3 regions of the Thalassospira sp. CH_XMU1420-2 genome follow, and region 2 is predicted to be linked to each of the others. Evidence: riboswitches for the same ligand, from Rfam matches in the RefSeq annotation. Region 2 holds a riboswitch; each other region holds the start of a gene.

Region 1 (3,280 bases), on a different contig from region 2:
CCTTGGCAAAGAGGACGAAGACCGTCCGCGCAGTCAGCCGGGCCGCGCTGAAATCATGATCGCCGCCCATGTCGGCATTGCCGATAAGGGCCGGGCAGCCGACAAATGGCTGCTTGATACGGTACGCTGGACCTGGCGCGTCAAACTGTCGCTGTCGATCGAGCTTGATCTGTTTGGTACCCTGCGCGACAGCGCCGAAGAAGGCGCAATCAAGGTCTTTGCCGATAACCTCAAGGATCTTCTGCTGGCCGCACCAGCCGGGCAAAAGGCCACCATGGGTCTTGATCCGGGGGTTCGTACCGGCGTCAAGGTCGCAGTTGTCGATGCCACCGGCAAGCTGGTCGATACCGCAACGGTTTACCCGTTCCAGCCGCGCAATGACGTTGAAGGGGCGCTTAATACCCTTGCAGCCCTTGCTGCCCGTCACAAGATCGAACTGATTGCGATTGGCAATGGCACGTTCTCGCGCGAGACGGATGAACTTGCCGGTCAGCTTCTGAAACGTTTTCCGGCCCTTAAGGCCACCAAGGTCATCGTGAACGAAGCCGGCGCATCGGTCTATTCGGCATCGCAATTCGCGGCTGAAGAATTCCCCGATCTTGATGTGTCGCTGCGTGGGGCAGCATCAATTGCCCGTCGATTACAGGACCCGCTGGCAGAACTGGTAAAGATCGAACCGAAATCCATCGGTGTCGGGCAGTATCAGCACGATGTATCGGAAACCAAACTGGCCCGTTCTCTTGATGCCGTGGTCGAGGATTGCGTGAACGGCGTTGGTGTTGACCTGAATACCGCATCGATCCCGCTTTTGACCCGAGTTGCCGGTCTGACCGAAACACTGGCCCGCAATATTGTCAGCTATCGCGATTCAAACGGTGCGTTCCAGTCCCGTGCCGACCTGAAAAAGGTCGAACGTCTGGGACCAAAGGCGTTTGAACAATGTGCCGGCTTCTTGCGTATTCGTGGTGCCCAGAACCCGCTTGATGCATCGGCCGTGCACCCGGAAGCCTATCCGCTGGTCGAAAAAATCAGTGCAAAGGCATCAAAACCGCTGGCGACCCTGATTGGCGACTCGGCCTTTATCAAGACCCTGCGCGCCGAAGATTTCGCTGATGACACGTTTGGTGTCCCGACCATCCGCGACATTCTGGCCGAACTTGACAAACCCGGCCGCGATCCGCGCCCGGAATTCAAAACCGCGAAATTTGCCGATGGTGTGAATGAAATCAAAGACCTTCGCACCGGCATGAAGCTTGAAGGAACGGTCACCAACGTCACCAATTTTGGGGCATTTGTCGATATCGGAGTCCATCAGGACGGTCTGGTTCACATTTCCCAGTTGGCCGACAAATTCGTCGAAGATCCGCGCCAGGTGGTCAAGGCCGGTCAAATCGTCTCGGTGACGGTGATGGAAGTTGACGCGCCCCGCAAACGTATCGGGCTTTCGATGAAATCGGCCCCGGATTACGAAGCTGTGCGTGAAAAACGGTCCGATAACCGTGGGCAGGCACCACGCGGTGGTCATGGCGGTCGCCCGCAACACACATCTGGCGGCGGGAATCGCGGTAATGCCGGCGGAAATTCCGGCGGTGACGGCGGTGCGATGGCAGCCGCCCTTAAGGCTGCGATGGAACGTCGCAAATAATCACGACGAACCAACGACATTTTCAAACGGCGGGATGGCGCAAGCTGCCCCGCCGTTTGCATTCTGGTCCCTGATCATGCTGTGACCGACAGGATGAATTGACAGAAAGCACATTAAAACCCATTTTGGGCATTCACCAAGGGGAGCCCCGTCAGGGGGCTGAGAAACTGCCGCGCAGTGACCCTTTGAACCTGATCCAGTTCATACTGGCGTAGGGACGGTGTGAACGCGAAATTTTCGGCGTTCTCCATCTTTCCGACTTCGAACTGGGTCTCCAAACGCACTTGAGTTTGCTGCATTGGAGCCTCGACATGACGACTGATCTTTCCACCACCGCAACCGGGCTGTTTGAAAAAATGCGTGCGACCAATCCGCTGGTCCATTGCATCACCAACTATGTTGCGATGAATTATGCTGCCAATGTCCTTCTGGCGGCGGGCGCATCACCGGCAATGGTCCATACACCAGAAGAATCCGGAGAATTTGCCGCAATCGCAGGCGCACTGACCGTCAATATCGGCACCCTGTCGCCCCATTGGGTCGAAGGCATGATTGCCGCGGCCAAATCGGCAAATGACGCAGGCAAGCCATGGGTTCTTGATCCCGTGGCACATTTCGCCACCACATATCGCCGCGATACGGTTGCCCGGTTGCTGAAACTGAACCCGACTGTCATTCGCGGTAACGCTTCCGAAATCATCGCCCTTGGCGGCGGCCAAAGTGCCGGTCAGGGCGTTGACAGTGGCGATCCGGTCGAACAGGCCGAAGAAGCCGCCCGCACCCTTGCCACCGCGCAGAAGGCCATCGTTGCCGTCACGGGCGAGGTTGATTTTGTCACAGATGGAACGCGCAATGTCCGCATTGCCGGTGGTTCGGACCTGATGCCGAAAATCACGGCCATGGGCTGTTCGCTGACCGCACTTGTTGGTGCCTATACCGCAATCGCCAAAGATCAGGCTTTTGAAGCCACCATCGCCGCCCTGACCAATTTTGCCGTTGCGGGAAGCATCGCGGCAAAATCAGCCAACGGTCCGGCATCCTTCATGACGGCCTTTGTTGACGGGCTGCATAATCTTGATGCTGCAACCTTTGCCGGCACTGCGCGTATCGAGGTCCTATGACATCCTTTGATCTGTCCCTTTATCTGGTGCTTGATCCCGAGCTGTGCCGAACTCATTCGATGGTCGAAACCACTCTGGCAGCGATTGCTGGCGGGGCAACCATCGTCCAGTTGCGCGACAAAAGAGCCGGTACCGAAGGTCTGATACGCATTGGGCGCGAACTGATGGATGCGATGCGCGGTACCGGTGTGCCGCTGATTGTGAATGACGATATCGACGCCGCAATCGCCATCGGTGCTGATGGATTGCATGTCGGTCAGGATGACCTGCCGACAAAAACTGCGCGCGACCGGCTTGGCCCGGACAAGATCATTGGCCTGTCGATCGAAGACGAAACTGTCGCCCGCAAGGTTGATCGGTCGATTGTCGATTATGTCGGTATTGGACCGGTCTTTGCCACACCGACCAAACCCGATCATAAACCGGCCATCGGGTTTGATGGTCTTGCCAATCTGGTTCGGATCGCCGGTTTGCCATCCGTTGCGATCGGCGGATTGAAACGCGATCACGTCGA
Region 2 (3,280 bases):
ATAGTCATTTTGGCGACAACACAGAATCCCATGCGTAAAAAGCCATCCTTTTCGGCATTCGACATCCGGTCGTCACGTGGTGTTTCCACATGCAAGGCGATCCAGGGAACGCGCTGGCGCTCTGCCATCCGCTTGGCCGTGCGGACCAGCTTTTTGGCAACCGGACTTTCATTCAGGCACACCATCAGGCGTTCTTGCGTCGGCCATGGGCCGCTGACCGCGTGGGTGCGCATATATTCCAGCATCTGCGCATCAATGCGTTCAGCAGCAATACGCATCGCCAGTTCGCGAAGGGCGGTCAGATTACCCTTGCTGAAGAAATGCCGGAGCGCGCGCCCCACCTGATCGATGACATAAACCTTGCCATCGCGCAGTCTTTGCAAAAGATCATCAGGCGGCAGATCGATCAGTTCAATTTCATTGGCTTTTTCAAGGAAACTGTCGGGCAAGGTTTCGCGTACGCGAACACGTGAAATCCGGGCGACAATATCGTTCAGGCTTTCAAGATGCTGGATGTTCAGCGTCGTATAGACATCAATCCCGGCATCAAGCAACTCATCGATATCCTGATAGCGCTTTTCATGACGACTGCCCGGCACATTGGTATGTGCCAGTTCGTCCACAAGGGCGATTTCCGGTTTGCGCCAGATGATCGCATCAATATCCATTTCCCCAAAGACACGGCCCCGATGCAAAAGCCTCTTGCGCGGCAATGCTTCAAGACCGCGCAAGAGGTTTTCGGTTTCCACGCGCCCGTGGGTTTCGACAATGCCGACAATAACGTCCCGCCCTTCCTTCTGCCGTTCCTGCGCGGCTTGAAGCATGGCATAGGTCTTTCCGACGCCCGGATAGGCGCCTAGAAAGATCTTGAGCTTGCCCCTCTCATCCTTGTGGGTCTGTTCCAGCAGAGCTTCGGGTGATGGACGGTCCTCTTCGTCGGTCATCTTGTGTCGATCAAAGTTTTTCGTATTTATGCTGTCATATCAGAACCATCGGCGGATCGCGCGGATAATTAGGCGGTAGACTGACAGCGCCCTGTTACGGAGCCAGACAGCACGCATCTCCTACGCCTGACGCATGATTGCTCTTTGCCGTGCACTGGACTGCCATCGGACAAACCAGTGCTCAATTTCATCCTGTTTCGTCATTGCCTCAAGACGATATTTCGTCCAAAGTCAGGGGTTATTCAGATAGCATTTCTCTACATGTCTGCAATGGAACTGCGCTTTGGATCGGGTTTGCACGTTGGCTTAGTGCGCCTTCGGAGCTGTCTCTCATTACCTTGACATGAACCAAACTGCCAAGAGCTTAAGTTCAGAACGATAAAAATTCCCGCAGGCTGGTAACGCAAAAAAAGCTTTTGGACCAATCGCCCGGGATGAAAGCGAGAAATGCTAGTTTTTGTCGATCGGGCAGATCTTTTCGCACAAACGAAGAAAGACAATCATAGAACGAAGAGCTTTGGAAAAAGATCTGGAGCTATAGCCTAGCGTTGACAGTACTGGCACTACAGATGCGGGACAAATCCGGATTTCTCGAGCCGTTCGGAGCCCTCCCCTTCTCTCTCTAAGTCCGCTCTTTCGGTACAATTCGCAAGGTAGCCGGGACGCTTACCGATTGACACCCCCCCTGCATAACTTGTAACCCTTCAATCAATCACCTGGGGAGCCCCGACAAGGGGCTGAGATACTGCTGGCGATGCAGCGCAGTGACCCATTGAACCTGATCCAGTTCATACTGGCGTAGGGATGGTGCAGAGGCTGGCATATTCACGTGTTCCTGATGGGCCTGATCCGTCTGGTACGGGTGAATTTTCACCATAATGTCAGCCCCCCTCATCACATGCCTTTCGCAGAACTGGGTCTCCATTGCTTTGACTGCAAAGGGACCTTTTATGTCTGTCAAAATTTCTACATCTGATGTCACCACCGGGCCATTGCCCGCATCGCGCAAGATCCATATTCCCGGCGATCTGCACCCCGAAATTCGCGTGCCGATGCGTGAAATCTCGGTCCATCCCACAGCCGGCGAGCCACCGTTAAAGGTGTATGACTCATCGGGTCCCTATACCGATCCAGATATTGAGATCGACATTGCCAAAGGCCTGCCGAGAATTCGGCGCAACTGGATTGCCGGACGCGGTGATACCGAACGATATGCCGGGCGCGCGATCAAACCCGAAGATAATGGCTTTGTCGAAAGCGGGAACCATGCTGTTCCGGTGTTCCCAAATCATCACGCGCCCTTACGCGCGACCGATGGTCAAGCGGTCACACAGCTTGCCTATGCCAGGGCGGGCATCATTACCGCAGAAATGGAATATGTCGCGATCCGCGAAAATATGGGACGTGCCGAATTGCGGGCTAATGCAAAGCGTGATGGCGAGGCTTTCGGGGCAGTCATCCCCGATAATGTCACACCGGAGTTCGTTCGTGATGAAGTAGCGCGTGGGCGTGCGGTGATCCCGGCCAATATCAACCATCCCGAAGCCGAACCCATGATCATTGGCCGTAATTTCCTGGTCAAGATCAACGCCAATATTGGTAATTCGGCAGTGACATCATCGATGGGGGAAGAGGTTGAAAAGATGGTCTGGGCAACCCGGTGGGGGGCCGATACCGTCATGGACCTATCGACCGGGCGCAATATCCACAATATCCGTGACTGGATCATTCGCAATTCCCCGGTGCCAATCGGGACCGTGCCGATCTATCAGGCGCTGGAAAAAGTTGGTGGCATTGCCGAAGACCTGACATGGGAGGTTTTCCGCGACACCCTGATCGAGCAGGCCGAACAGGGCGTTGATTACTTCACCATTCATGCCGGGTTGCGTTTGCACCACATCCCGTTGACCGTGGATCGGGTCACCGGGATTGTATCGCGCGGCGGATCGATCATGGCCAAGTGGTGCTTGCATCATCACCGTGAAAGTTTCCTCTATGAGCATTTCGCCGAGATTTGTGACATCTGTCGGATGTATGACGTGTCGTTCTCGCTGGGCGATGGATTGCGGCCCGGGTCAATTGCCGATGCCAATGATGCCGCCCAGTTTGCCGAACTTGAAACCCTTGGCGAACTGACCCAGATCGCCTGGGCCAAGGATTGTCAGGTCATGATCGAAGGGCCCGGTCATGTGCCGATGCACAAAATCCGCGAAAATATGGACAAGCAATTGGCGGTCTGCGGCGAAGCACCATTCTATACGCTTGGCCCTCTAACGACGGATATCGCACCGGGTTACGATCACATCACATCAGGTATTGGCGCTGCGATGATCGGA
Region 3 (3,280 bases), on a different contig from region 2:
GCGAGAAGTTCACATTGATCAGCTCTACATCATCCATCGACACACCGTGATTGCCCAGCATGGTGCCAAGCAGCGCATCTTCGAACCCGGCCAGCGAATAGCCGATTTTCTTGCCCTTAAGGTCCGCGATTTCCTTGATCGGGCCATCTTCCAAAACGATCAGGCTGTTAAGCGGGGTCGCAACCAGCGTCCCGATACGGGTCAGCGGCAATCCTTCGGCCGCCTGTACGTGAAGCTGGGGCTGATAATTGACCGCAACGTCGCCCTGACCGGCAGCAACAAGGCGCGGCGGGGCGGAAGGGTCGCTTGGTTCGATCAGTTCAACGTCAAGATCATGCTTGGCAAAGAAACCCTTTTCCTTGGCGACGATCAGCGGTGCGTGATCCGGGTTCACAAACCAGTCCAGCAGAATGACCAGCTTGTCGGCGGCAAAGGCCGTTGAGGACGTGCCAAGAACCATTGCGCCCAATGCGGTCGCGGTGATCATGGATTTAAGGCGTGACATGGATGAACCTCCGTAAGATGCGCCAAATTATTTGTATGAGGATTTAAACCGCGGCCGATTTGGCAGCGGGGAATTGTATTACCGAACCGGTTTCAGGCTGTCGGGCTGCCAGGGCAGGGCTGCGCGCAGGACGCGATCGACAATGAAATATTGCGTGATCGAAAAGGCGCACAGGATCAGAAGACAGGCAAAAACCATATCAATCTGAACCCGGGCATTGGCATGCAACATCAAATAGCCAAGCCCGTGACTGGACCCCACCCATTCCCCAATCACCGCGCCAATCGGGGCCACAGCGGTGGCAACCCGGAAACCCGATGCAAAGGCCGGAAGGGCAGCGGGCAGGCGGATATGGGTCAAAAGTCGCCAGCGACTGGCCCCCATGGTCCGTGCCAGATCAAGCCAGCCGCTTTCAGTGCGTGCCAACCCGTCAAAGAAGGCGACTGTCACCGGGAAGAAAATGATCAGGGCCGCCATGGCAATCTTGGATGCCAGACCAAAGCCCAGCCAAAGAACCAGAAGCGGTGCCAAGGCAAAGAACGGAATGGCCTGCGACACCAGAAGGATCGGCATCAACCAGAACCGGACCGGCGAAAACAGCGCCATCGGAATGGCGGCCAGCGTGCCGAGGGCCGCACCGGCAAACAGGCCAATCACCGTTTCGGCAATGGTATATTGCGCGTGATCAAGCAGCACATCATGCCGGGCAAACAGGGTGGCCCAGACATCTGCGGGCGTTGGCAGCATGTATTTCGGCGCACCGGTAATCAGAACCAGCGCCTGCCAAGTTGCAATCAGCGCAACCACAATGATCAAGGGCCGGGCAAGCATCAGCCAGCGGCGTTCTGTCAGCGGTTTTTTATGGGTATGAGGATTGTTTTGAAGGCTCATGACAAAGCCTCCGCCCCAAATCCGGGGGCAATATCGGCACCAAGTTGGCGCAGCAATTCGGCCTGCTGGGCCAAAATGGCGGGATCGGTGATGTTGCGCGGGCTTTGACCATCTGGCGTGATGGCATCGGCAAGGGTGGCCGGGGCACCCGACAGGACATGAACATGATCGCCAAGACGCAATGCTTCAAGCGGGTCGTGGGTTACCAGCAATACCGTCTTGCCGCGCAAAACCCGTGCGGCCAATTCCTGCAAACGTAATCGATTGACCGGATCAAGGGCTGAAAACGGTTCATCCATCAGGACAACCGGGCGGTCCTCCATCAGGGTGCGGGCAAGGGCGGCACGCTGTTTCATGCCCCCCGAAAGCTTTGCCGGGCGTAGGTGGGCTGCATCGGTCAAACCGACTTCGGCGATCAGGTGTTCGGCGCGCGCATGATCGGGACGTTCCCCGCGAAGGACCGCGCCAAGCTCGACATTCTCGCGCACGGTGCGCCAGGGCAAAAGCAAATCCTGCTGCGCCATATAGGCGATGCGGTTCTTAAGGATGCCGCCATCCGAACAGGTGATGTTACCGCTAACATCGCCTTCGACCAGACCGGCAAGGAAGCGCAAAAGCGTGCTTTTGCCAACGCCGCTGGGACCGAGCAAACAGGTAAAGCTTCCGGCCCGAAGGGTCAGATCAAGATCATCAAAAATATCAACGCCGCCAAATGCCACACGGGCACCCGACAGGTGGATATCGAAACTGGTTGGATTTTGCGCCTGCTGGGGCGCTTGTTCTGTGTCGCGCATTCGATCCTTCCTACGCCGGTCTTAACCGGTTCAGGTTCAAAGGGTCGTTCGGCAACACCGAACCTCTCAGCCGATTTACGATCGGCCCCCCCGGAGATGACGGGACTATGCGCAGTCAAAACGCGTCCGTCAAGTTTTGTGACAATTTGTGTCAGGCGCTGCGCGCGATAAAGAACGAAGATCGGTGTGTCAGATCGCTGTAATCAGGCCTTGCAGAATGGCGTGAATGCACGCAATGCTGTGGGGAGCCTGCCGTTGAAATTGACTGACATCTGTTGTGACCATCTTGCCCGAAACCCTTCCTGATTATCGTCGGGGTGACATAACCCCGCGCATGATTGCCGCCGAAATTTACCGCGGGTCCAGTTACGGGCCGAAACACCCATTGGCGATCCCGCGGGTGTCGCTGGTGGTCGATATGGTGCATGCGCTGGGCTGGGTGGATGAAAGCACCTATTTGACGGGGCCGGTGGCAACGCCCGATCAACTGGCGCGGTTTCATGACCCGGAATATGTCGATGCCGTCATGCAGGCCGAACGTGACCAGTCCCTTCCCGAGGAGGTCATGGTCCGGTTTGGTCTGGGTAAAAATGGCAATCCGATCTATCCGGAAATTTTCCGGCGTCCGGCGACTGCGGCCGGATCATCGATCCTGGCGGCGCAATTGATTGCCGATGGCGGCATCATCCATCATCCGGCCGGGGGGACGCACCACGGATTGCGCGACCGGGCATCGGGGTTTTGTTACTTCAACGACCCGGTTCTGGGGATTTATGCGCTTCTCGATTCGGGGCTGGATCGGGTGTTGTATGTTGATATTGACGCCCATCACGGGGATGGCGTGCAATATGCCTTTGCCGAAGATGACCGGGTTCTGACCGTTTCCATGCATCAGGAAGATTTATGGCCCAAGACCGGCGCGATTGATGACGTGGCCGGTGGCATGGCCCGCAACCTGCCCATGCCGGGCGGGATGAATGACGACGAGATGCGGTTCGTTCTTTTTGAATATTTGATTCCTCTTGCATTAAGTTTTGCACCACAAGCTATTGTTTTACAATGTGGATGTGATACTCTTGCCGAGGATCCG

The links. A riboswitch is a leader RNA that binds a small molecule or an ion and turns the genes downstream of it on or off. The one in region 2 is predicted to bind thiamine pyrophosphate.
Region 1: linked by a shared signal. The riboswitch ahead of thiM (hydroxyethylthiazole kinase) and the one ahead of thiC (phosphomethylpyrimidine synthase ThiC) in region 2 are both predicted to bind thiamine pyrophosphate.
Region 3: linked by a shared signal. The riboswitch ahead of WA429_RS11040 (ABC transporter ATP-binding protein) and the one ahead of thiC (phosphomethylpyrimidine synthase ThiC) in region 2 are both predicted to bind thiamine pyrophosphate.

The regions. Positions count from the first base shown of each region.
Region 1 covers NZ_JAYMEG010000001.1:229,685-232,964, reverse strand. Annotated here, with positions in the region: gene WA429_RS01140 (Tex family protein) at 1-1,645, shown strand, start outside; TPP riboswitch at 1,775-1,880, shown strand; gene thiM (hydroxyethylthiazole kinase) at 1,957-2,766, shown strand; gene thiE (thiamine phosphate synthase) at 2,763-3,280, shown strand, end outside.
Region 2 covers NZ_JAYMEG010000007.1:16,031-19,310, reverse strand. Annotated here, with positions in the region: gene WA429_RS18385 (sensor histidine kinase KdpD) at 1-944, opposite strand, end outside; TPP riboswitch at 1,652-1,767, shown strand; gene thiC (phosphomethylpyrimidine synthase ThiC) at 1,895-3,280, shown strand, end outside.
Region 3 covers NZ_JAYMEG010000003.1:295,177-298,456, forward strand. Annotated here, with positions in the region: gene WA429_RS11030 (ABC transporter substrate-binding protein) at 1-505, opposite strand, end outside; gene WA429_RS11035 (ABC transporter permease) at 584-1,396, opposite strand; gene WA429_RS11040 (ABC transporter ATP-binding protein) at 1,393-2,190, opposite strand; TPP riboswitch at 2,181-2,292, opposite strand; gene WA429_RS11045 (acetoin utilization protein AcuC) at 2,468-3,280, shown strand, end outside.